DNA from 3 places in the Paenarthrobacter sp. TAF1 genome. Region 2 is predicted to be linked to each of the others. Evidence: riboswitches for the same ligand, from Rfam matches in the RefSeq annotation. Region 2 holds a riboswitch; each other region holds the start of a gene.
What was found. Region 2 has a riboswitch for glycine ahead of cycA (D-serine/D-alanine/glycine transporter). Riboswitches for the same ligand answer to the same signal wherever they lie in the genome.
Positions count from the first base shown of each region.

Region 1: linked by a shared signal. The riboswitch ahead of gcvP (aminomethyl-transferring glycine dehydrogenase) and the one ahead of cycA (D-serine/D-alanine/glycine transporter) in region 2 are both predicted to bind glycine.
Region 3: linked by a shared signal. The riboswitch ahead of gcvP (aminomethyl-transferring glycine dehydrogenase) and the one ahead of cycA (D-serine/D-alanine/glycine transporter) in region 2 are both predicted to bind glycine.

Region 1 is NZ_JBFRDO010000025.1:25,680-33,286, reverse strand. It holds gene gcvT (glycine cleavage system aminomethyltransferase GcvT) at 1-520, opposite strand, end outside; gene gcvP (aminomethyl-transferring glycine dehydrogenase) at 530-3,376, opposite strand; glycine riboswitch at 3,555-3,652, opposite strand; gene AB4Y81_RS20010 (TetR/AcrR family transcriptional regulator) at 3,746-4,285, opposite strand; gene AB4Y81_RS20005 (MFS transporter) at 4,359-5,909, shown strand; gene AB4Y81_RS20000 (cyclodeaminase/cyclohydrolase family protein) at 5,916-6,575, opposite strand; gene AB4Y81_RS19995 (amidohydrolase) at 6,678-7,607, shown strand, end outside.
Region 2 is NZ_JBFRDO010000008.1:47,640-55,246, forward strand. It holds gene AB4Y81_RS12580 (ExeM/NucH family extracellular endonuclease) at 1-2,767, shown strand, start outside; gene cycA (D-serine/D-alanine/glycine transporter) at 2,846-4,306, opposite strand; glycine riboswitch at 4,453-4,551, opposite strand; gene AB4Y81_RS12590 (FAD/NAD(P)-binding protein) at 4,627-6,564, opposite strand; gene AB4Y81_RS12595 (prolyl oligopeptidase family serine peptidase) at 6,625-7,607, shown strand, end outside.
Region 3 is NZ_JBFRDO010000017.1:78,613-86,219, reverse strand. It holds gene AB4Y81_RS18045 (amino acid-binding protein) at 1-257, opposite strand, end outside; gene mscL (large conductance mechanosensitive channel protein MscL) at 466-912, opposite strand; gene speB (agmatinase) at 1,045-2,040, opposite strand; gene AB4Y81_RS18030 (MFS transporter) at 2,037-3,419, opposite strand; gene AB4Y81_RS18025 (PucR family transcriptional regulator) at 3,589-5,097, shown strand; glycine riboswitch at 5,172-5,270, shown strand; gene gcvP (aminomethyl-transferring glycine dehydrogenase) at 5,419-7,607, shown strand, end outside.

The sequences.
Region 1 (7,607 bases), on a different contig from region 2:
ACTTGAGCCCGGTGACCAGCGCGTGCTGGTCGGCCGGAACCAGGCGCAGCAGGATGGCTTCGGCGAGCGGACCCTGCACTGCGATCAGCGAGGTCCGGGCAGAGGCATCTTCAACCACCACGTCGAAACCGGCGGCGCGTTCAAGCAAAGCGTCAGCCACAACCTTGGCGTTGCCGGCGTTCGGCACCACCAGGAACTTGTCGGCACCACGGCGATAGGTAATGAGGTCGTCGATGATGCCGCCGTCTTCCTGGCAGATCAGCGAGTACTTGGCCTTGCCGTCCGCCATGGCCGAGATCTTGCCCACCAGGGCGTAGTCCAGGAAGGCTGCGGCTTCGGGGCCGGTGACCCAGACTTCGCCCATGTGGGAGAGGTCGAACAGGCCTGCGGACTTGCGGACCGCGTGGTGCTCGGCCAACTCGGAGGAGTACTTGAGCGGCATCTGCCAGCCACCGAAGTCGGTGAAGGACGCGCCGAGCTTCTTGTGCTCTTCGTAAAGGGCTGTGTAGTTCTCAGTCATGACGAGTCCTTAGTTTTCGAAGTCTTCGATCGGTGGGCAGGAGCAGACCAGGTTGCGGTCTCCAGCTGCGCCGTCGATGCGGCCAACGGGCGGGAAGTACTTGTCCTGCTTGAGGTGGTGGACCGGGAAAGCGGCCTGCTCGCGCGGGTACGCGCGGTCCCAATCGGAAGTTACGACGGCGGCAGCCGTGTGGGGCGCCCGGCGAAGCGGGGAATCCTGCACGGAGAAGTCGCCGTGGGCTACTTGGTCGATTTCCTTGCGGATGGTGATCATGGCTTCGATGAAGCGGTCAATCTCCACGAGGTCCTCGGACTCGGTGGGCTCCACCATCAAGGTACCCGCAACCGGGAAGGCCAGCGTGGGGGCGTGGAATCCGAAGTCGATGAGGCGCTTGGCCACATCCTCGGCCGTGACGCCGGTCTTAGCGGTCAGTTCACGCAGGTCCAGGATGCACTCGTGGGCCACGAGTCCGCCTTCACCTGTGTAGAGCACCGGGAAGTGCTCGTTGAGGCGCGATGCGATGTAGTTCGCAGCCAGCAGCGCGGACTTGGTGGCTTCGGTGAGGCCCTGGCCGCCCATGAGCTTCACGTACGCCCAGGAGATCGGAAGAACCCCGGCGGAACCGAAGCGGGAGGCCGAAATCGGGACATCGTTGCCTTCGGTCCAGGATGCCGCGTCACCGGGCATGAAAGGTGCGAGGTGTGCCTTGGCAGCAACCGGGCCAACGCCGGGTCCGCCGCCGCCGTGCGGGATGCAGAAGGTCTTGTGCAGGTTCAGGTGCGAGACGTCGCCGCCGAACTTGCCCGGCTGGGCCAGACCGACCAGCGCGTTGAGGTTGGCGCCGTCGATGTAAACCTGGCCGCCGGCCTCGTGGATGGCATCGCAGACTTCGCGGACGTCGGCGTCATACACGCCGTGCGTTGACGGGTAGGTGATCATGATGGCCGAAAGGGCGTCGCGGTGGGCTTCGATCTTGGCCTTCAGGTCAACGTGGTCGATGGTGCCATCAGGAGCAGTGGCCACCACCACGACCTTCATGCCGGCCAGCACTGCCGAGGCAGCGTTCGTGCCGTGCGCGGACGCCGGGATGAGGCAGACGTTGCGCTGGTCGTCGCCGTTGGACAGGTGGTAGCCGCGGATGGCCAGCAGGCCTGCGAGCTCGCCCTGGGAACCTGCGTTGGGCTGGATGGAGACTTGGTCGTAGCCGGTGATTTCGGTCAGCTGGGCTTCGAGGTCGCTGATGAGTTCACGCCAGCCCTCGGTCTGGGAATCCGGAGCGAACGGGTGGATCGAAGCGAACTCCGGCCACGAAATGGCTTCCATCTCGGCAGTGGCGTTGAGCTTCATGGTGCAGGAACCGAGCGGAATCATGGTGCGGTCCAGCGCGAGGTCCCGGTCGGAGAGCTTGCGGATGTAGCGCAGGAGCTGGGTTTCGGAGCGGTGGGTGTTGAACACCGGGTGCTGCATGAATGCGCTGGTGCGCTCAACGGAAGCCTCCAGCGCAAAGTCCTCGGCGGCATCGGTGACCGAAGCGCCAAAGACATCGAGCAGGCGGCCGACGATGTCGGACGTAGTCGTCTCATCAACGGAGATGCCAACAGTGTCAGCATCGATGCCGCGCAGGTTGATGCCCTTGGCCTCGGCGGCGGCGACGATCTCTGCTGCCTTGCCCGGGACGCGGACGGTGATGGTGTCGAAGAACGAACCGTGGAGGACCTCGACGCCGGCAGCCTTCAGGGACCCTGCGAGCGTGCGGGCGTGGCTGTGGGCGGTCTCGGCGATCGCTTTCAGGCCTTCGGGGCCGTGGTAGACGGCGTACATCGAAGCGACGATGGCCAGCAGCGCCTGCGCGGTGCAGATGTTGGACGTGGCCTTCTCGCGGCGGATGTGCTGTTCGCGGGTCTGCAGGGCCAGACGGTAGGCGGGGACACCGGCGTCGTCCTTGGAAACGCCCACCAGGCGGCCCGGCATGGAACGCTCGAGACCCTTCTGGACGGCCATGTAGGCCGCGTGCGGGCCGCCGAAGAAGAGCGGGACACCCAGGCGCTGGGCGGAACCCACGGCGATGTCAGCGCCCTGCTCACCCGGAGGGGTGATGAGCGTCAGGGAAAGGAGGTCGGCGGCAACGGTGACCAGTGCGCCGCGTTCCTTGGCCTCGGCAATGACGGCGGAGTGGTCGAAGACGCGGCCGGAAACACCGGGCTGCTGGAGGACGACGCCGTTGATGGCACCTTCCGGAAGGCCGGCTGAAAGATCGGCAACCTCAACCTCGAAGCCGAGGGCTTCAGCACGGCCCTTGACGATGGCGATGGTCTGCGGGAGGCAGTCTGCGTCGAGCACAGTCTTGCCGTCCTGCACGGCCTTGTTCTTGTTGGCGCGGCGCATCATGAGGACGGCCTCGGCCACGGCGGTTGCTTCGTCAAGCAGCGAGGCGTTGGCGATAGGCAGGCCAACGAGGTCCTGGACCATGGTCTGGAAATTCAGGAGTGCTTCAAGGCGGCCCTGCGAAATTTCAGGCTGGTACGGGGTGTAAGCGGTGTACCAGGCCGGGGACTCAAGGATGTTGCGGCGGATGACCGGCGGCGTGATGGTGTCGTAGTAGCCCTGGCCGATCATCTGGACCGCGGTCTTGTTCTTGGAGGCGAGCTTGCGCAGCTCGGCCAGGACCTCGACTTCGCTCAGCGCGTTCTGCAAGGTGAGGGCGACGTCCTGGCGGATGTCGTTCGGAACGGCAGTGTCGACCAGCGAGTCAACAGAGTCGTAGCCAACGGACTTGAGCGTGGTCTCAATGTCGGTCTGGCGGCGGGCGCCGATATGCCGATCGACGAAGGTGGTGGAGGCAGAACTAACCGTCACGAAGGAACTCCAGTACTTGGGCGGCGTTTGGGTACGCCACAGCGGCTCGGGTTCCTCCCCGCTCTGTATTGGACCTGAGAGTTTCCGCGTGTTGTCCGCACAACGAATCGCTTGCACCGTCGGTGAGCACAGCATCCCACGTCAATGGCGTGGAGTGCCTGCTGCTTTCCAGAGTTGCCTCGCCGCGGCGGTGCGTGGGCCTGAGAGATTCCTGGGGAGGGTTTGCTCCTACGGCGCCTGCATCACGTGCCTGCAGGACTCTCCCGCCGCAGATCAAAGGCATGTTCAGTTGTCTGTGGGCGCCACGCTGGGCACGCCACAAGGCTTAATTGTCCTACGTGCAAGGCCCTGCGGCAAATGGATGAGCAGTCACTTCCGCAGGCGGTCCAGGACCCCCAGCAGGATTTCGACGTCGGCCTCCCGGCCGGCGTTGCCGGCCCCCTGCCCGCCCTCGAACATCGCGTTGAAATAAAGGCCGTCGCCCATGTAGCTGACGGCCTTGGCGATCTCCGGTCCTACGTCTTCGGCCAGGACATCAAGCCACTGCTGCTGGATTCCTGCGAAGCGCCGCCGCGTTTCCTCATGGGCTACTTCAGCGAGCCTGGTGGCGGCAACGAATGCCCTGTCCATGGGGGTGTCAGCCCAGAGGGAGGACCGGATGAAGTAGGCGGCCGAACCGTCCGGCGCGGCCTTCATCTGCTCAATGTCTTCCTGCGCCAACTCGTCCAGGCGCTCCAGCAAGGCGCTGATCAGGGCTTCCTTGTTGGGGAAGTGATACAGCAGCCCGCCCTTGGAGACACCGGCCCTCTTGGCGACGGCATCCAGGGTAGCGGCCCGCTCCCCTACCTCGATCAGGAGGGATTCGTAGGCATCCAGGACGGCGTCCCGGGCAACTGGTTTTCGTGGCATGTGTACATCATTCCCTAAAGAATTGCGGGGGTTGAATTTGTAACTATACCGTCTGGACGGTACAGTAAGAGGCATGTTCTCGCCGTCCTCAACCCAAGCACCCCGTTCCGCCGCCCCCTTGACGGGCCCGGCTGCACCGTGGCGCGACTGGACGGCCTTGGCACTGCTGATGTTCCCGGTGCTGCTGGTGGCCGTCGATAACACCGCGCTCACTTTCGCCCTGCCGGAAATCGCCCGCTCCCTGGACGTGGGCGGCATACAGCTCCTGTGGATCGTTGACGCCTACCCGCTGGTGCTCGCTGCGCTCCTGGTCTCCATGGGCAACCTTGGTGACCGGGTCGGACGACGCCGGTTGCTTCTGATCGGCAGCACAGGCTTCGCGGCGGTTTCGGCTGCTACGGCATTCGCGCCGTCCGCGGAGTGGCTTATTGCCGGACGCGCTGCACTCGGCGTCTTCGGCGCCATGCTGATGCCATCCACGTTGTCCTTGATAAGGAACATCTTTACCGACCCCAACCGCCGTCGGCTCGCGATCGCTGTATGGGCTGCCGGATTCTCCGGCGGCGCAGCCCTCGGTCCCATCTTCGGCGGCTGGCTGGTGGAGCACTTCTGGTGGGGCGCCGTCTTCCTGGTAGCAGCATTCCTGCTTCTGCCGCTCCTTGCCTTTGGCCGGGTACTCATTCCCGAGTCCAAGGACGCCAACCCCGGCCGGGTGGATGTGTCCAGCATTGTCCTGTCCGCGGTCACCATGGCGCCCTTCGTTTACGGCATCAAGGAATTCGCGGTCCACGGCTTCGGTGCCTCAGCTGCTGCCTTCATGGGCTTTGGCCTGGTGATGGGCATTCTGTTCGTCCGCCGCCAGCAAAGGATCGAAAGCCCCATGCTGGATGTTTCCCTGTTCAAGAACAAGGTATTCAGCACGGCCATCGTGGCGAATGTTTTGTCCTTGTTCTCCATGACGGGGTTCATCTACTTCTTTGCCCAGCACCTGCAGCTGGTCGAAGGGCAGTCCCCCATGGAAGCCGGCATCGCCATGATCCCGGCCCTCCTGGCCACCGTCATCGCCGGCCTGCTCGTAGTACCGCTGGTCAAGAAAGTACGGCCCGGCTTCGTGGTGGCCGGCGGACTGACACTGAGCGCCATAGGCTACCTGGTGGCCGTCGTGGGTGACCACGGCAGCGGACCGGTGTTCCTCCTGTCAGCCCTGACGGTCCTGGCCGTCGGCGTGGGTGCAGCGGAGACCATCTCCAACGACCTCATCCTGGCGTCCGTGCCGGCAGACAAATCAGGGGCGGCCTCGGCCATCTCCGAGACCGGTTACGAACTCGGTTCCCTCCTGGGAACAGCCGTGCTCGGTTCAATCCTCACCGCGTCCTACCAGCACAACCTCGTCATTCCCGACGGCGTGCCCACAGAGGCGGCGAGGAAGTCCGGGGAGACTCTGGCAGGCGCGGTCGACGCGGCATCCGGGCTCCCCACCCAGTTGTCGGAGGCACTGACCACCGCCGCGCGGATAGCCTTCGACTCAGGCGTCCACATCACCGCGGCGATTGGGCTGGTACTGATGGCCGGAGCAGCAGTGATGGCCGCCGTCGTACTGCGCAAGGTTCCCAAAGCGCAGTAAGGGAAGCTACACGGCTTCCGTGGGTGCCGCCTTCTTGTCGACGTCGGCGGTCAGTTGGTCGATACGCTCCAGGGCATCGCCGAGCCGGCCGACCGTTGTCCACAGGCAGGGCTGCTGCTCCCTGACCTCCTCGAGGGAAGTCCCCGCGGAGGTCAGGGAAGCGAGGTCGAAGCTCACGTTGGTCCTCGCCCCCGCTATGGCCGCCCGCAGCGCACCGAAACCCACCACGACGTCGGCAACGAGGGCCGGGTTCCCGTGGGAAGCGAGCCAGCCGAGGTCTTCAATGGCGTCGATGGCCCGTTCACCCAGGACGGCGGATGCCTTGGCTGCGTCCACGGAGGCTTGGTGGATGGCTTCTTCGCGTTCCGGTCCGGGGTCGAGGCGGAAAGCAGCTCCGAAGGCGTTGGAGGCAGATGCGTCCTCGTCCGCGAGCCGGAGAGCCGCTTCCCTGAGCTCATGGGCCCTGGCATGGATAGCGGAAAGCTCGTCACGCTGCTGCCCCTCGGCTTCCGTGTACCCGGCCACCATTGACGTCAAGGCAGCCGCAATGGATAGCATCACCCCGGTGCCGGCGCCGCCCCCGGGCGAGCCGCTCGACTCTGCCAGGGCTGCGGTCCAGTCCTCAACCGTGGAGTGCTGCGTGGTGGCGGGTTCGGAATTCGTCATGCCATCAAGTGTGCCGTGACAGCCAGGTTCGCACACACAGGGTTCGCACAAAGCGGATGGATACACTGGCCGGACCGAAGGCGTCGAACGAAGGGTAAACCCATGACCATTGACCTCGAAGAGCTTTACAAGGACCTGCACGCCCACCCGGAGCTGTCCTTCCAGGAGACCAGGACCGCCGGGATCGCAGCCGGGCACCTGGAGAATCTTGGCTTCACCGTCCACCGCAACATCGGCAAGACCGGCGTGGTGGGCATCCTTGAGAACGGAGCCGGGCCGGTCGTCATGCTCCGGGCCGACATGGACGCCCTCCCGGTCAAAGAGTCAACGGGACTGGACTACGCAAGTACTGCCATGGGTGTCGATCCTGACGGAAATGATGTTCCGGTCATGCATGCGTGCGGACACGATGTCCATGTCAGCTGCCTCGTGGGAGCAGCAGAAGCGTTGGCCGGACAACGTGACCGGTGGCAAGGCACACTGATCGTCGTGTTCCAGCCCGCCGAGGAATGGGGTGGCGGTGCGCAGGCGATGGTTGGCGACGGCCTCTATGACGTCGTGCCGAAGCCCGATGTAGTGCTCGGACAGCATGTGGCCCCCTTCCCCGCCGGATGGTTCGGCATCCGGGCCGGCGTCACCATGGCCTCCGCAGACTCCCTCAACATCACCCTGCACGGCCGCGGCGGGCACGGATCGCGCCCGGAAACCACCATTGATCCGGTGGTGATGGCCGCCGCTGCCACCATCCGCCTGCAGGGCATCGTGTCGCGCGAACTCGCCGCCAGCGACTCCGCTGTGGTCACCGTAGGACAGATCCACTCCGGTACCAAGAACAACATCATCCCCGAGACGGCAACCCTCGGCCTCAGTGTCCGCACCTTCAGCGATTCCACCAGGGACAAAATCCTCGGTTCGATTGAGCGCATTGTGCACGGGGAATCAGCGGCATCCGGCGCCCCCAAGGACCCGGAGATCCATTTCGAAGAGCACTTCCCGCTGACAGTTAACGACGAGTCGGCAGCAGGCAGGATT
Region 2 (7,607 bases):
CGGCAAGAACCGCGACGATGCCCTGTCCAAGCTGGTTGACGCGCTCAACGTCAAGACTCCGGGTGTTTGGGACTACGTGCGGACTCCGGCCAACGCTCCCCCGCTGAGCGATGAGGACATGATCCGCACCGCGTTCATCTACAAGAAGGCCGCTGCCGAGCCCGTGGGCGAGTCCATCATCCACAACGACACCGTGGCTTTCGCAAGTGCCCGCAAGCCGCTGGCACAGGTATTCAAGCCGGTGGGCGCTGCCGACGACAAGAAGTTCATAGCAATCGTGAACCACTTCAAGTCCAAGGGTTCCGCGGCCACCCCGGACGATACCGACAAGGGCCAGGGTGCCTCAAACATCGCCCGCACCAGGCAGGCCGAATCGTTGCTCGCATTCTCCAAGGACCTGCAGGCTTCCAAGGGCACGGATAAGGTCTTCCTCATCGGTGACTTCAACGCCTACGCCAAGGAAGATCCCATCAACGTCCTGACGGGCGCCGGCTACACCGACCTTGAGGCCGGCACCGGCAAACACTCCTACCTGTTCGGTGGCTTGGTGGGTTCGCTTGACCACATCCTCGCTTCCCCGGCGGCTGCGGAAAAAGTCACCGGGACCGACATCTGGAACATCAACTCCGTAGAGTCCGTCGCGCTGGAATACAGCAGGTATAACAACAACGTGACCAACTACTACGCCGCGGACGAATTCCGGGCCAGCGACCACGACCCCGTGGTGGTTGGACTGAACCTGACTCCCGACGCACCGGCCACCGTTGACCTGCAGTTCCTGGGCATCAACGACTTCCACGGCCGCATCGACACCAACACCGTGCTCTTCGCAGGAACCGTGGAGAAACTCCGTGCCGCTGCAGCACCGGGCGCAACGGCGTTCATCTCCGCTGGTGACAACATCGGCGCTTCCTTGTTCGCGTCGTCAGTGGCGAAGGACCAGCCCACCATCGACGTCCTCAACGCGCTGGAGCTGCAGGCTTCCGCTGTGGGCAACCACGAGTTCGACGGCGGTTGGCAGGACTTGCGCGATCGAGTCATCGCCGGAGGAACCAACGCGAAGTTCGCCTACTTGGGTGCGAACGTCTACCAGAAGGGCACCACCACCCCGGTCCTGCCGGAGTACAAGGTACTGGACATGAACGGGATGCGCGTGGCCGTGATCGGCACCGTCACCCAGGAAGTTCCCTCCTTGGTAACTCCGGCCGGAATTGCCGATCTTGAGTTCGGGGACCCCGTGGAAGCCATCAACCGGGTGGCGGCAAAAATCAAGGCTGAGAACCAAGCAGACCTGATCATTGTGGAGAACCACGACGGCGCCGCTTCCGGCACGCCCGAAGGCGCCACTTTGGAACAGGAAGTCGCAGCAGGCGGACCGTTCGCCAAACTGGTCAACGAAACCACTCCTGACGTCGCTGCCATCTTCACCGGCCACACGCACAAGGAGTACGCCTGGGACGCACCGGTCCTGGACGCCAACGGCCAGCCCACAGGCAAGACCCGGCCGATCGTGCAGACCGGCAACTACGGCGAAAACGTGGGCAGCGTGACGCTCACGGTAGACACCGCAAGCAAGTCCGTCACCGCCTACAAGGCCGCCGTGGTGGACCGGACGACCGATACCGCCGAGAGCCTCGTGGCCAACTACCCGCGGGTGGCGGCAGTGAAGACCATCGTGGACAAGGCCCTTGCCCAGGCTGCCGAGATCGGCAACCAGCCCGTGGGTGCAGTGACCGCTGATATCACCACCGCCTTCACCCCGGACCCCGCCGGCGGGGCTCCCAAGCGTGACGACCGCGCGAGCGAGTCCACGCTGGGAAACCTGGTGGCGGACTCACTGGTGGACACGCTCAAGGCGCCTGAACTGGGCTCGGCGGAGATCGGCGTCGTAAATCCCGGCGGCCTGCGCAACGAGCTCTATTACGCACCGGACGGCACCATCACCTACGCCGAGGCCAACGCGGTGTTGCCGTTCGTGAACAACCTCTGGACTACGTCCCTGACCGGCACGCAGTTCAAGACACTTCTTGAACAGCAGTGGCAGACCAACCCGGACGGCACTGTTCCCAGCCGCCCGTACCAGCAGCTGGGTCTGTCCAAGAACGTCAACTACACCTATGACGCCGCCCGCCCTGCAGGTGACCGCATCACCGGCATCTGGGTGAACGGCGCCGTGATCGACCCCGCCAAGCAGTACAGGATCGGCACCTTCAGCTTCCTGGCAACCGGCGGTGACAACTTCCGGGTCTTCAAGGAAGGCAGCAACACCAAGGACACCGGCCTGGTGGACCGTGATGCGTGGATCAAGTACCTGCGCGAACACAACCCGGTGTCCCCGGACTTCGGGCGCCGTTCGGTTGCCGTCGCCAACTCGACGGCGGCCCAGGTGAAGTCCGGTGAGCCAATCACCCTGGCTGTTTCCAAGCTGAACCTGACGTCGATCGGCAGCCCGGCCAACGCCTCGCTGAACGCCGTCTTCGTGGACAGCAAGGGCGCCGCTGTGGCGCTCGGTTCCGTGCCGGTGACGGCAGGCGCGGCCACGGTGAACCTCAAGGTTCCCGCGGCGGCAGCTGCAGGTACCGGCACCCTGGTGCTGACCGCCGTCGAAAGTGGAACGGTGGTGAAGGCTCTGATCACTGTGGCGGACAGCGGACCGCAACCGCCCCAGTGCACCCCACCCACCAAGCCGTCCAAGTGGTACGACATCGTGGGCTGGCTGCGGTATGCCTTCGCTTGGTTGGACTACCAGAAGTGCTTGAGGGGCTGACCACTCCCGGCAAAAGCAACATAAGCAGGGCCCTTCACGCAGCCAGCGTGAAGGGCCCTGCTTTTGCGTTCGGGAAGCCTACTTGGTGGCCGGCTCCGGCTCGGCCGTCCTCTCAGCATCCCGCTGCAATTCGGCCTGGAACGCCGCGTAGCGTGCCAGGTGCGCGGGCCGGCGCCGAAGGATGATCCACGCGACCCCCAGAATCACAAACCACACTGGGGTGGCGAGCAAGGCAATCAGGGTGTCCGGCTGGGTGGTAAGGGCCCACAGCACGAAAGCGAAGAACGCGAACACCACCCACACCATCACCACGCCACCGGGCATCTTGAACGCTGACGACTCGTGCAGGTGTGGCCGGCGCTTCCTGAAGGCAAGGTAGCTGGCCAGGATGATCGACCAAACGAACACGAAGCACACCGCGGACACTGTGGTCACCATGTCGAAGGCCTTGCCAACGTCCTGGCCGGCGTACATGAGCACGACGCCGGACAGCAGCAGGACGCAGGACAGGAACAGGGCGTTGCGGGGTACTTTGCGTCCGGAGAGGGCGCCAAACACCTTAGGCGCGTCGCCCTCCTGGGCGAGACCAAACACCATGCGGGACGTGGAATAGATGCCGGAGTTGGCAGAGGACATGGCCGATGTCAGCACCACGAGGTTGACGATGGTGGCCGCTGCGCCGAGGCCTGCCAGGGAAAACATCGCGATAAACGGGCTGTGGCCGGCGGCGAACTGCGTCCACGGTGTGACGGACATGAGGATGATGAGGGCACCGACGTAGAACAGCAGAACCCGGATGGGGATCGAGTTGATGGCCTTGGGGAGGTTCTTCTCCGGGTCCTTGGCTTCGGCAGCGGTGGTGCCCACCAGTTCGATGCCCACGAACGCGAACACGGCGATCTGGAAACCGGCCACGAAGCCCATGAACTCGTTCGGGAAGAAGCCGCCATAGCTCCACAGGTTGGAGAAACCGGCCGGACCGGCGTCGGACTCGAAGCCGCTGAAGATCATGAACAGGCCAACAATGATGAGCGCAGCGATGGCCACGATCTTGATGAGCGCGAACCAGAACTCCGTCTCACCGAAGGCCTTCACGGTGGCCAGGTTCAGGAGCAGGAGAATGCCGATGGTGATGAGTCCCGGAACCCACAAGGGCAGGGAAGGCCACAATTCCTTGGAGTAGCCGGCGATGGCGATCACGTCGGCGATCCCGGTGATGACCCAGCAGAACCAGTAGGTCCAGCCGGTGAAGAACCCGGCCCAAGGGCCCAGGAGGTCGGCGGCGAAATCGCTGAAGGACTTGTAGTTCAGGTTGCTGAGGAGCAGTTCGCCCATGGCACGCATGACGAAGAACAGCATGAAGCCGATGATCATGTATACAAAAATGACGGATGGGCCGGCTGCGGAAATGGTCTTTCCCGAGCCCATGAAAAGGCCGGTGCCAATCGCTCCACCGATGGCTATGAGCTGGATGTGGCGGTTGCTGAGCTGGCGTTCGAGATGGGGTGAACCGGCACTCGCGGAAGGATGAATCGTCAAAGGAACTCCGTCGTTCAGGCGGCACAAGGTGCCGCATTGATTCGGGTTCCTCCCCGCTCTGTACGTGGACCTGAGAGTTTCCGCGGGCATGGGCCTGCTTGCACCTTCGGTGAGTCCGGTGTGGCCGGACTGCTTTCCAGAGTTGCCTCGCCGCGGCGGTACATGGGCCTGAGAGATTCCTGGGGAGGGTTTGCTCCTACGGCGCCTGACGGGATGTACCGGCAGGACTCTCCCGCCGCAGATCAAAAGCGCGCACACCCTTGCGGGTGATGCAGCTCACACAGTAACGAAGGCTGGCAGGCAACGCAAGCCTGTGACGGCTAGAGGCCCAGGATGCTGCGGGCGATCTCGTCAGCGTCGCGCAAGGTCCGCTGGCCGCTGGCATAGGCCCGCCCGGAGCGGGGACGGGCTTCGGCGGCAATGGCATTGCCCCACTGCGACGCGGACAACTGCAAGCCCAGAACGTACATGTTTTCCGTGATGGATCCGTTGGCGGCAATGGGACGGTAAGGGTGCGGCTCAACGTCCAGGCCGGTGGTTTGCATGGGCGTCCCCTCCACACTCATCATGATCTTGGTCCGCACCAGGCCGTCGGCCATGAGCTGCTCGAGCAGCGGAGAAATGTTGATGCCCACCCTGTTGGCGGGTGACATCGCTTCGATCAGGGTGCGTGCTTCAGCGGGTCCCTCGTGGACCCAGGGTGACGCCGCCCGGAACACTTTGGCGCCACGATCGACGCTGAACTTGGGGTCCGGTCCCACAAAACTCACGACGCCGGCACGCGCCAAGGCGGCCAGCTGCTCCGAACGCAGCGCAGGAGGTCCGCTGGCCAACCCTTCGACAAACGACTCGAACCAGCCGCGCAGCCCTGCCAGCCAGGACTCGTCGGTGATGCCGCCGTCGGCTACAACGGTCTTGAGGATGGCACGGCCGGTGTGGAGCGCGCCGATGGCCATCTTCACGGGGTCCGATTCGCCCAGCGCCGAACGCCGCGCGTCGTCGTCCAGGTACGCGGTGATCGCAGCATCCAGGTCACGCCGTGACGCGAACGTCCGGCCTGCCAACGGCGCCGCGAGCCCGCGCAGGTTCAAACGCCGTGATGCCGCCACATGCTTTTCAACCAGGACCTCCACGTCGCTTTCCCAGTTTGCCGTGGTGTGGGCATGCGGTTGGAGCGCGTCTTCGAGGTCGGCCAGGAACTGCGCCGGGTCCTTGATCGCGGCCGGCTGGGACCGGGCCAGCGTCGAGTAGTAGGCCCACAGCGCGTCCCGGTGCAGCAAGGGCCACAGGTCATGGTCGAAGCCGGGCTGGATGCCTGCGGCCCGGAACCGGTCCACTGCGTCCTCGGTCAGGTAGCGCATGGTGATGCTGCGCGGGTAATAGCCCTCCAAACCGGCCTTCGCCCGGTACGGCGTTCCCCTGCGTGACGCGGCGATGATCCTGGGCTCCCGGCCCGAGGCCCGGTACTCCAACACCCCGGCACCGGGCGCTCCGGCTTCAAGGAACTTGCCGCCGCGGCCTTCGGTCAGCTGGCCCATCACATCAAAGAAGTTCAAGCCCATGCCGCGGACAAGAACCGGCTCATTGTCCGGCACAACCTGCCAGTCAACGTCGGCGGGCGGTGCCGGCGGGAAGTACAGCAGGCCCAACTCGTCAGCTGCGCGCTTGAATGATTTCTGCTCCGGATTCAGCCGTGATTCGATGTGCCCCAGAGCCAGCACCACCGAATCGACGGTGAGCGTGCCGCCGTCGGCCAGTTCGACGTCGAACATCCCGTCCACGGGCCGCGCCGCAACGGCGAGCGTTTCATGGAAGGTGACTTCCACGCCGTCGGGCTTCCGCTCCAGCAACCCGGCCAGGGTTTGGCGCAGGTACCGCCCGTACAGCGCACGGCTGGGGAAATCGTGGGACTCGAGCGTGGCCAGCTCTGCCATTTCGGCGTCGTTCAGCCCGGCACCGTCGCGACGCCGGGCCTCGCGCCACTGGTCGAAGGAACCACCCGCCAACGGTGCCGCCAATCCGGAATCCTCGGGGATGAGGGTGGGATAGAACGACTGGGTGTTCATCAGGTAGAGGCGCGACTGTTCCGGCTGCCACACGTGTCCGGAGCCGGCGGGGTACGGATCCACCACATGGACCTGCAGGGCGGCGCCTTCAGCTCTCTTCGCAGCCCAATTCGCGAGCAACCGTTCGAGGACACTGGTGCCCCGAGGGCCTGCCCCCACAAGGGCAACACGGTTGATTTGGGATTTAGCCACGCTCCAGCCTAACTTCTGCGTGACTTGCTTACCGTCGAAGTGTGTTGCTTGGATGGGGCGATGACCACCACAGAAGCTGATCCGTCGCCACTTTCCGGGAATGACACCGCGCCGGCCTCCGGACCGCGCCACGCGGCGGAGTCCGCACCTGAGCCCACGGATGAAAACGCCTGGCTTGAGGACATCCACGGCGAAGAGCAGTTGGCCTGGGTCAGGGAACAGAACGCCCGCACCGAGGAACTGCTCGAAGACGCCGATTACGCGGCGGTCGAGTCCGGCATCCTGGAAGTCCTGGACTCCACGGACCGGATTGCCATGGTCAACAAACGCGGCGATTTCTACTACAACTTCTGGAAGGACCAGGAGCACCCCAAGGGCCTTTGGCGCCGCACCACCTGGGAGAGCTACCTCACCGAGGATCCCGAGTGGGATGTACTGCTCGACGTCGATGCCCTTGCCGCTGCTGAAGGTGTTGAGTGGGTGTTCCACGGTGCCGGTTTCCTCCGTCCTTCGGACGGCGCAGAGTACCGCTTTGCCATGGTTTCGCTCTCCCCCGACGGGGGCGACGCCGACCGCCACCGCGAGTTCGACGTCGAAACGCGAACCTTCGTGGACCCGGCAGCAGGTGGCTTCGACATTCCCACAGCCAAAGGCAACATCAGCTGGTTGGATGCCGACACCCTTCTCGTGTCCAGCACAGCTGAAGGCTTGCCCGCCACGTCGTCCTCCTATGCACGGACCGGCGTCAAGCTTCGCCGCGGGCAGTCGCTCGCGGACGCTGAGCGCCTGTTCGAAATTCCGGAGAACCACATGCTGGCCACGGTGGCGCACGATTCCACCCCCGGTTTCGAGCGAACCTTCGCCGTTGACTACATCGATTTCTACAACCGCAGTACGTGGCTGCTGCGCGACGACTCGTGGGTGGCCATTGACGTGCCCACCGATGTCAACATCAGCGTCCACCGCGATTGGCTGCTTTTCCGCCCCCAGGGCGACTGGGAAGCAGCGGGGGTCACGTACCCGGCCGGCTCCCTGCTGGCCGC
Region 3 (7,607 bases), on a different contig from region 2:
AACCAGCGCCTGAGGACCTTCGCGGCGGAGGGCTCGGCAACCCAGATCACCAGGACGGTCGCGGTCACGGTGAGCAGCAGGACCTTGGCCAGGTAGGGAAGATGGGTTTCCACCACAGCTGCATGGACCAGAAGTTCAATGGGAAGCATGACCGCGATGTTGGCCAGGGTCAGCCTGGCCTTGGGCGGTTCGGGCAGTTGGCCGCAGACATCGCACAGCAGGTCCGCGGTAACGGGGGTCCTCGGGTTGCGCTTCATGGTTTCATGCTGCCCCGCGCCTGTTTCGAACCCGTTGCTGGTGCGTCACGTTCCGGCTACTTCCGGGTAGCCGGCTGTTCCTGCCCGGTGAGTGGCCCATGTATCGGGGCGGACAAAAGTAAAGCCCGGCACTCCCTCAGGGGTAGTACCGGGCTCTACGTGGCCAAACGTGAAAGACCGCAACAACAGGGATGTGCGGCGGGCTGTCCTAGCGGATGGAGTCGTCGTCCAAGTCCCGGGCATTTCCGCGGGCGGCGGCTGCATCCTTCAAGAGGTCGCGGATCTCGGCAAGCAGCGCGGTGTCGGCCGGAAGCGGCTCTTCCTCGGGCTCCTCGGTGGAGAGGCGGTCCTTGACCAGTGAGTTGATCTTGTTCATGGGTGCCACGAAGATGAAGTAGACCACGGCTGCGGTGATCACAAAGGTCACGAGTGCGGTGAGCACGGCGCCGAAATCAACAAAGGTGGCGGGGTTGTTTTCCCAGATCTTGAAGCCCAGGCCTTCGGCGTTCATGCCGCCGGCGGCGGCAATCACCGGGTTGATGATGTGGTTGGTGAAAGCTCCGACGAGTGCGGTGAATGCACTGCCGATAACGACAGCGATAGCCAGTTCGATCACGTTTCCGCGAAGTATGAAGTCCTTGAAACCCTTAAACATGGATGGTCCTCCGGTTGGGTGCGTTGTCTGCCTCAGCAGGAATCAAACTACCATTCCGGTGTTTCCAGTGGGGGTCAAGTGACCAGGGAGGAAACTTGACCCCCACTCAGTGCGGGACGGCGCCCCTGAGGATCAGGCTGTAGCTTCTTCGAGTTCGAAGCCTGACACGCTGGCGCCCTTTCCCCGGTTGGCCATCAGGGCCAAGAGGTCAAACACCACAGTTGCTGCGGCAACACTGGTGATGTCGGCATGGTCATACGCCGGTGCCACTTCTACGACGTCGGCGCCCACGATGTTGATGCCGTTGAGTCCGCGGAGCAGTGCCAGGAGCTCCCGGGAATGCAGACCACCCATCTCCGGGGTGCCGGTGCCGGGTGCGTAGGACGGGTCCAGGACGTCGATGTCGATGGAAACGTAGACGGGGGTGTCGCCCAACCGCTGCCTGACCTGGTCGATCGCCGCCGGGACGCCTATGACGTCCAGGTCCGAGCAGCGAATGATTTGGAAACCGAACTCATGGTCGCGAAGGAAGTCGTTGCGGTCATACACAGGACCACGGATACCGACATGCATCGACTTGTCCTCGAGTAGCAAGCCCTCCTCGAACGCCCTCCGGAAGATGGTTCCGTGCGTGACCGGCTGGTCGAAATAGGTGTCCCAGGTGTCCAGGTGGGCATCGAAATGGAGTAGCGCCACTGGGCCGTGCACTTTGTTGAGCGCCTGCAACATGGGGAGCGCGATGGTGTGGTCGCCGCCGATGGAGATGAGTTTCCTGTCCTGGCTGATCAGCGGACGGGCTTGCTCCTCGATCTCGCGGATGGCACGGGCGATGTCATAAGGAGTGCAGGCGATATCCCCTGCATCCACGACCTGGACTTCGTTGACTGGCTCCACATCGAGCTCCGGGTGGTAACCAGGGCGCAGGAGGCGGGAGGCTTCGCGGACTGCGGCCGGACCAAACCGGGCCCCTGGGCGGTAGGAGGTACCGCCGTCGAACGGTACGCCGACGATGGCAATGTCGTAGTCGGGGACGCGGTCAATCTGCGGCAGACGGGCAAAGGTACCCAATCCTGCGAAGCGGGGAACCTTGGTGGCATCGACTGGTCCGACGGGCTGGTGAGTGGTCATGACAGGGATCCTTCGGTTACTTTATTCGGCTCCGGGGTGCCCGGATTCTTACGGGAGGTGAGTTCTGAAAGGGATTTGTTGGCCGTTTCCGGCGCGAGCAGGAAGGTCGCCACCAAACCGACCAGGGAGATCACGGCGCCGATGAGCAGGGAACCGGCGGCGCCGAAGCTCACTATTGCGATGGGCATCAGGTAAGTGCTGGCGGCAGATCCGATGCGGCTGATGGCGGTACCAAAACCCACTGCCGTTGCCCGCACTTCGGTGGGAAAGAGTTCGTTGGGGTAGACGACTTCGAGGAAGCTGGAGGCGCCGGAAGCCAAAGCGAATACGGCCAAGGCGATGAACAACGGCGCGGCCTGGACGTTGGGAATGAAAGCCGGGATGGCCAAGGCCACCACGATGACCCCGAAGCTCCAGAGAAGCAGCCGGCGTCGGCCGATTCTTTCCACCAGCCACAGTCCGGGGATGCCACCGACAACAAACAACATGGAAATCAAGAACGATCCTCCGTAGAGGTTGGCGTCTCCGTGCATTCCGAAGGATGCCAGAAGGTCAGGGGCGAAGGTGTACACAGCAAAGAGTGGGATCACCTGGGCTGTCCAGAAAATGGAAACAAACAACGTCCGCTTCCAGAACTGGCCCCGGAAAATGTCCAGGAACCTGCCTTGCTTCGCCGGTCCCTCGCTGTCGGAAGCGATATCAGCCAGCCCATACTGCTTTCCGTAGACCTTCTTGATGACTGCATCAGCCTCCTCACGGCGACCACGTGACAGCAGCCAGCGTGGCGACTCAGGTGTCCCGAGCCGGCACAACAGGGTGATGATGGCGAAGATCGCCGGGCTGGCGACCATCCAGCGCCAAGCGTCCGGTCCCATGTCGCGGAGCAGGAATCCGACGGCGTAGGCGACCGCTGCGCCAACAGCCCAGACCACAAAGGTGGCCCCAAGCAGGCGGCCGCGGTGCTTCTTGGGCAGGAACTCTGCCAGGAGCGACGTGGCGATGGGGTAGTCGGCGCCGATGGCCATCCCCAGGAAGAACCTGCACAGGACTACTTGCCAGACCTCAGTGGCAAAGCCGTTCAGCAGCGAGAAGACGGCCAGCGCTATGAGGTCGGCAATATACATTTTGTGGCGGCCGATCTTGTCCGTGAGCCACCCGAAGACGGCGCCGCCGAAGAAGATGCCTACCAGGCTGGCGGCACCGATCAGTCCAATTTCCCCGGTACTCAGCTGCAGTCCGGGGGTCATTGTGATCAGGGCGATGCCGATGATCGACAACGCGTAGCCATCGATGAACGGACCGCCGGAGGCGAAGAACGTCAGCTTTTTGTGGAAGGCGGTCAGTGGGGCATCGTCAATGAGGTTGCTTGTTGCGCTCATTGCAACCCTCTCTCGTGAGTGCTCTTGGGGAGCGGGGAAGTAGTCATTCAATTCTTGGGTGACCGGCGTCACTCCGACTATCCGTAGATCGACTACAAATGATTAAGTTGCATATACATTTGTCTAAACGGTGCTGGCGACCATCCGGCACACCCCGGGAGGCCAAAGCATGGCAATCACCGTCGCTGAACTCATTGCTGAGCCACAGCTCGGCCTGACGCTCCTCGCAGGCGCCGCAGGCCTCGACAACCGCATCACCTGGGCTCACACCTCGGACCTGCCCCGGCTCTGGGAGTGGGTCACGGGCGGCGAACTCATGATGACCAATGGTCTCTCGATTCCCGCCGACGCAGACGGGCAAGTGGCGCTCGCGGAGGCCCTGATGGACAGCGGTGCCAGCGCCCTGGCCATCGGAGAGAAGATGCACGCGCCGACCCTGACCGCGGAATTCCTGGCGGCGTGCGATCGGCTCCCCCTGCCCCTGGTCAACATTCCGTATCCGTTGCCGTTCATCGCGATCGCCAGGTCGGTTGCGGAGTCCTCGCTGCTCGAAGAGTCGCGTCGGCTCCGGCAGACGGCGCGCGTCTATGATCTGCTCCGCACCGCAGGTGCCTCCGAGGACCATTGGCAGAGCCTCGTACAGCGGCTGGCGACCGAGTTGGACGCGGACCTGTTCGTCGTGGATCGCCGCTGCCTCCATCCCTGGCACCCCGAAGGCGAGCCGCTTCCGGTCTTCCTCGCCGACGAGTGGGCTCCACTCTCCGGGCAGGTGTCGTTGGCGGGGAAGAACTTCCAGTGGCACCGCGTTCGGGGCAGGCACGTCCTGACCATGGATATCCCCACCCACGCGAATGCGCTCTTGGTAGTGTTGCCCAACGGCGAACCGCACCCGGACGCCGTCGTGCTCCTGCATGCGGCCACCGTGCTGGGACTGCAGCTTTCGCGCATCGTCCTGTCGCTGGAAGGCAGGCACCGCCTAGCGGGTGAGTTCTTGCTCCAGGCCATGGACGGGCGCTTGGGTGCGGCCGAGATAGAGAGCCGGCTCGCAGCTTTTGACGTTCCGCCACAGCGCTTCCTGCTCGCCTCGATCTCAGCGGACGGGTCCACAGCGGACGACGGCGACAGGCTGGCCAACGTGCACATCGAACTGTGGCGGCACGGGGTTGCGTCGGCGTCGTTGAAGCGGAACAACAGGTTCCATGTGGTGGTCCCTGCCGACGTGCCCGACGACGTCCTGGTGCATTGCGCCGGTGTGGATGCCGCGATCGGGATAAGTGCGCCGGCGGCCGTTGCGAATATCCAACGCGCGTTGCAGGAATCCCTCTGGGCGCTTGGTTCGGCCCGCGCCAACAAGCTGGGTGTGGCCCGTTATGCCCAGGGCCCGTCCTGGTTGGGCCTGACCAGTTTCGAGGAAGGGACCGCGTTGGTCCGGCGGCTCCTGGGCCCGGTTTTCGACTACGAGCAGAGCCAGGAAGGTGATCTCATTGTCACGTTGCGGACGTATTTGGACTCGCAGCGGTCCTGGCAAAAGACGGCGGCAACCCTGTTCACGCACCGGCAAACCATCATCTACCGGATCCGGAAAATCGGTGAGCTGACGGGCCTGGACATGGGTGAAACCTCCACGGTGGCCCAGCTCTGGTTCGCCCTTCAGATCCACGAGGCCATGCACGGGTAGGGGCCGCTTGCTTGCACTTTAGCGAAACCCCACGCTATGGTGTGAAGCGTGTCACTCGCGTGACGCAACGCTTTTGATCTGCGGCGGGAGAGCCCTGCCGGTACATCCAGTCAGGCGCCGTAGGAGCAAATCCTCCCCAGGAATCTCTCAGGCCCATGTACCGCCGCGGTTAGGCAACTCTGGAAAGCAGCTCGGTTAACCGGGCTCACCGACGGTGCAAGCAGGCAATCATTCCTGCGGAATCTCTCAGGTCCAATACAGAGCGGGGAGGAACCCACATCATCGTGGCGCTCAGTGGGCGCCTGAATCATGGAGTTCCTCTTGACTGTTCAATCAACCCCCACCGCTTTCGCGGACCGGCACATCGGCGCCCGGCGCCAAGCCGACGTTGACACCATGCTCAAGGCCATCGGCTACGACTCTGTCGACGGCCTGGTGGACGTCGCCGTCCCCGATTCCATCCGCCAGGACACGGCCCTGAAACTGCAGGATGCCCTCACCGAGGTGCAGGTCCTCGCCGAACTGCGGAAGCTCGCATCCAAGAACAAGACCGCGGTCCAGATGATCGGCCAGGGCTACTACGACACCGTCACGCCGCCGGTCATCCGCCGCAACATCCTGGAAGCTCCCGCGTGGTACACGGCCTACACGCCGTACCAGCCGGAAATTTCCCAGGGCCGCCTCGAAGCGCTCCTCAACTTCCAGACCATGGTGCAGGATCTCACCGGCCTTCCCGTGGCGAACGCTTCCCTGCTGGATGAAGCCACCGCCGTGGCCGAGGCCGTGCTGCTGATGCGCCGGGCCAACAAGAACAAGACGGCCAAGGATGGCAAGACTGTCCTGGACGCCGACCTCCTTCCGCAGACCATCGCCATCGTGAAGGGCCGTGCTGAGGCGCTGGGCTTCGAGGTGGAGGTCACGGACCTCTCCGCCGGTCTGCCCGACGGCGACATCAACGGCGTCGTCCTCCAGCAGCCTGGTGCTTCGGGCCGGGTTTTCGACCACTCCGGCGTCATTTCCGACGCGAAGGAACGCGGCGCACTGGTCACCGTGGCCGCGGATTTGCTGGCGCTCACCCTCATCACGCCCCCGGGCGAACAAGGTGCCGACGTCGCCGTCGGAACTGCTCAGCGCTTCGGTGTTCCGCTGTTCTTCGGCGGCCCGCACGCGGCCTACATGGCCGTGCGTGAAGGCATGGAGCGGACGCTCCCGGGCCGTATCGTCGGCGTCTCCAAGGACAACGCCGGCGTCCCCGCCTACCGCTTGGCGTTGCAGACCCGCGAGCAGCACATCCGCCGCGAAAAGGCCACGTCCAACATCTGCACGGCACAGGCCTTGCTCGCCATCGTGGCCTCCATGTACGCGGTCTACCACGGCCCTGAAGGCCTGAAGGCTATCGCCGAAACCGTCCACGGCCACGCCCGCACCCTCGCCACCACACTTGTGAAGGCTGGCCGCGAGCTCGTCTCAGATTCCTTCTTCGACACCCTCACCGTCCGCGTCCCCGGCAAGGCAGACAAGGTCATCGCCGCCGCCGAAGCCCGCGGCATCAACCTGCGGATCATCGACGCCGACACCGTGGGGGTCAGCGTTGATGAAACCACGACGCCGGAAGTCCTCTCCGCGGTAGCCGTCGCCTTTGGTGCCGGTCCGGTGGGGGACGCCTCCGGGTTCGAACTGCCCGAATCCGTAGTCCGCACCTCTGATTTCCTGCAGCACCCGGTGTTCAACACGCACCGTTCCGAGACGCAGCTGTTGCGCTATATCCGCAAGCTGTCCGACCGGGACCTCGCGCTGGACCGCACCATGATCCCGCTGGGCTCGTGCACCATGAAGCTGAACGCCACGGCCGAAATGGAAGCCATTTCCTGGCCGGAGTTCGCCTCGATCCACCCGTTCGCTCCGGACCACCAGACGGCCGGTTGGCGCGAACTGATCGAAGACCTGGAAGCCGACCTCACCGAGATCACCGGCTACGACCAGGTCTCCATTCAGCCTAACGCCGGTTCCCAGGGTGAGCTTGCCGGACTCCTGGCGATCCGCGGCTACCACCTCTCCCGTGGCGATGAGCAGCGCAACGTCTGCCTCATCCCGGCCTCGGCACACGGCACGAACGCTGCCTCGGCAGTGCTGGCCGGAATGAAGGTTGTCGTCGTGGCGACGGCATCCGATGGCACGATCGACCACGACGACCTGAAGGCCAAGATCGAGGCCAACAAGGACGCCCTGTCCTGCATCATGATCACGTACCCGTCCACGCACGGTGTGTACGACGCCGACGTCCGCGAAGTCTGCGATGCGGTCCACGAGGCCGGTGGCCAGGTGTACGTTGACGGCGCCAACCTCAACGCGCTGGTTGGCTTGGCCCAGCCGGGCAAGTTCGGTGGCGATGTCTCGCACCTTAACCTGCACAAGACCTTCTGCATCCCGCACGGCGGTGGTGGTCCGGGCGTTGGCCCGGTCGCAGCCAAGGCACACCTGGCACCGTTCATGCCCGGCGACGCGAACAG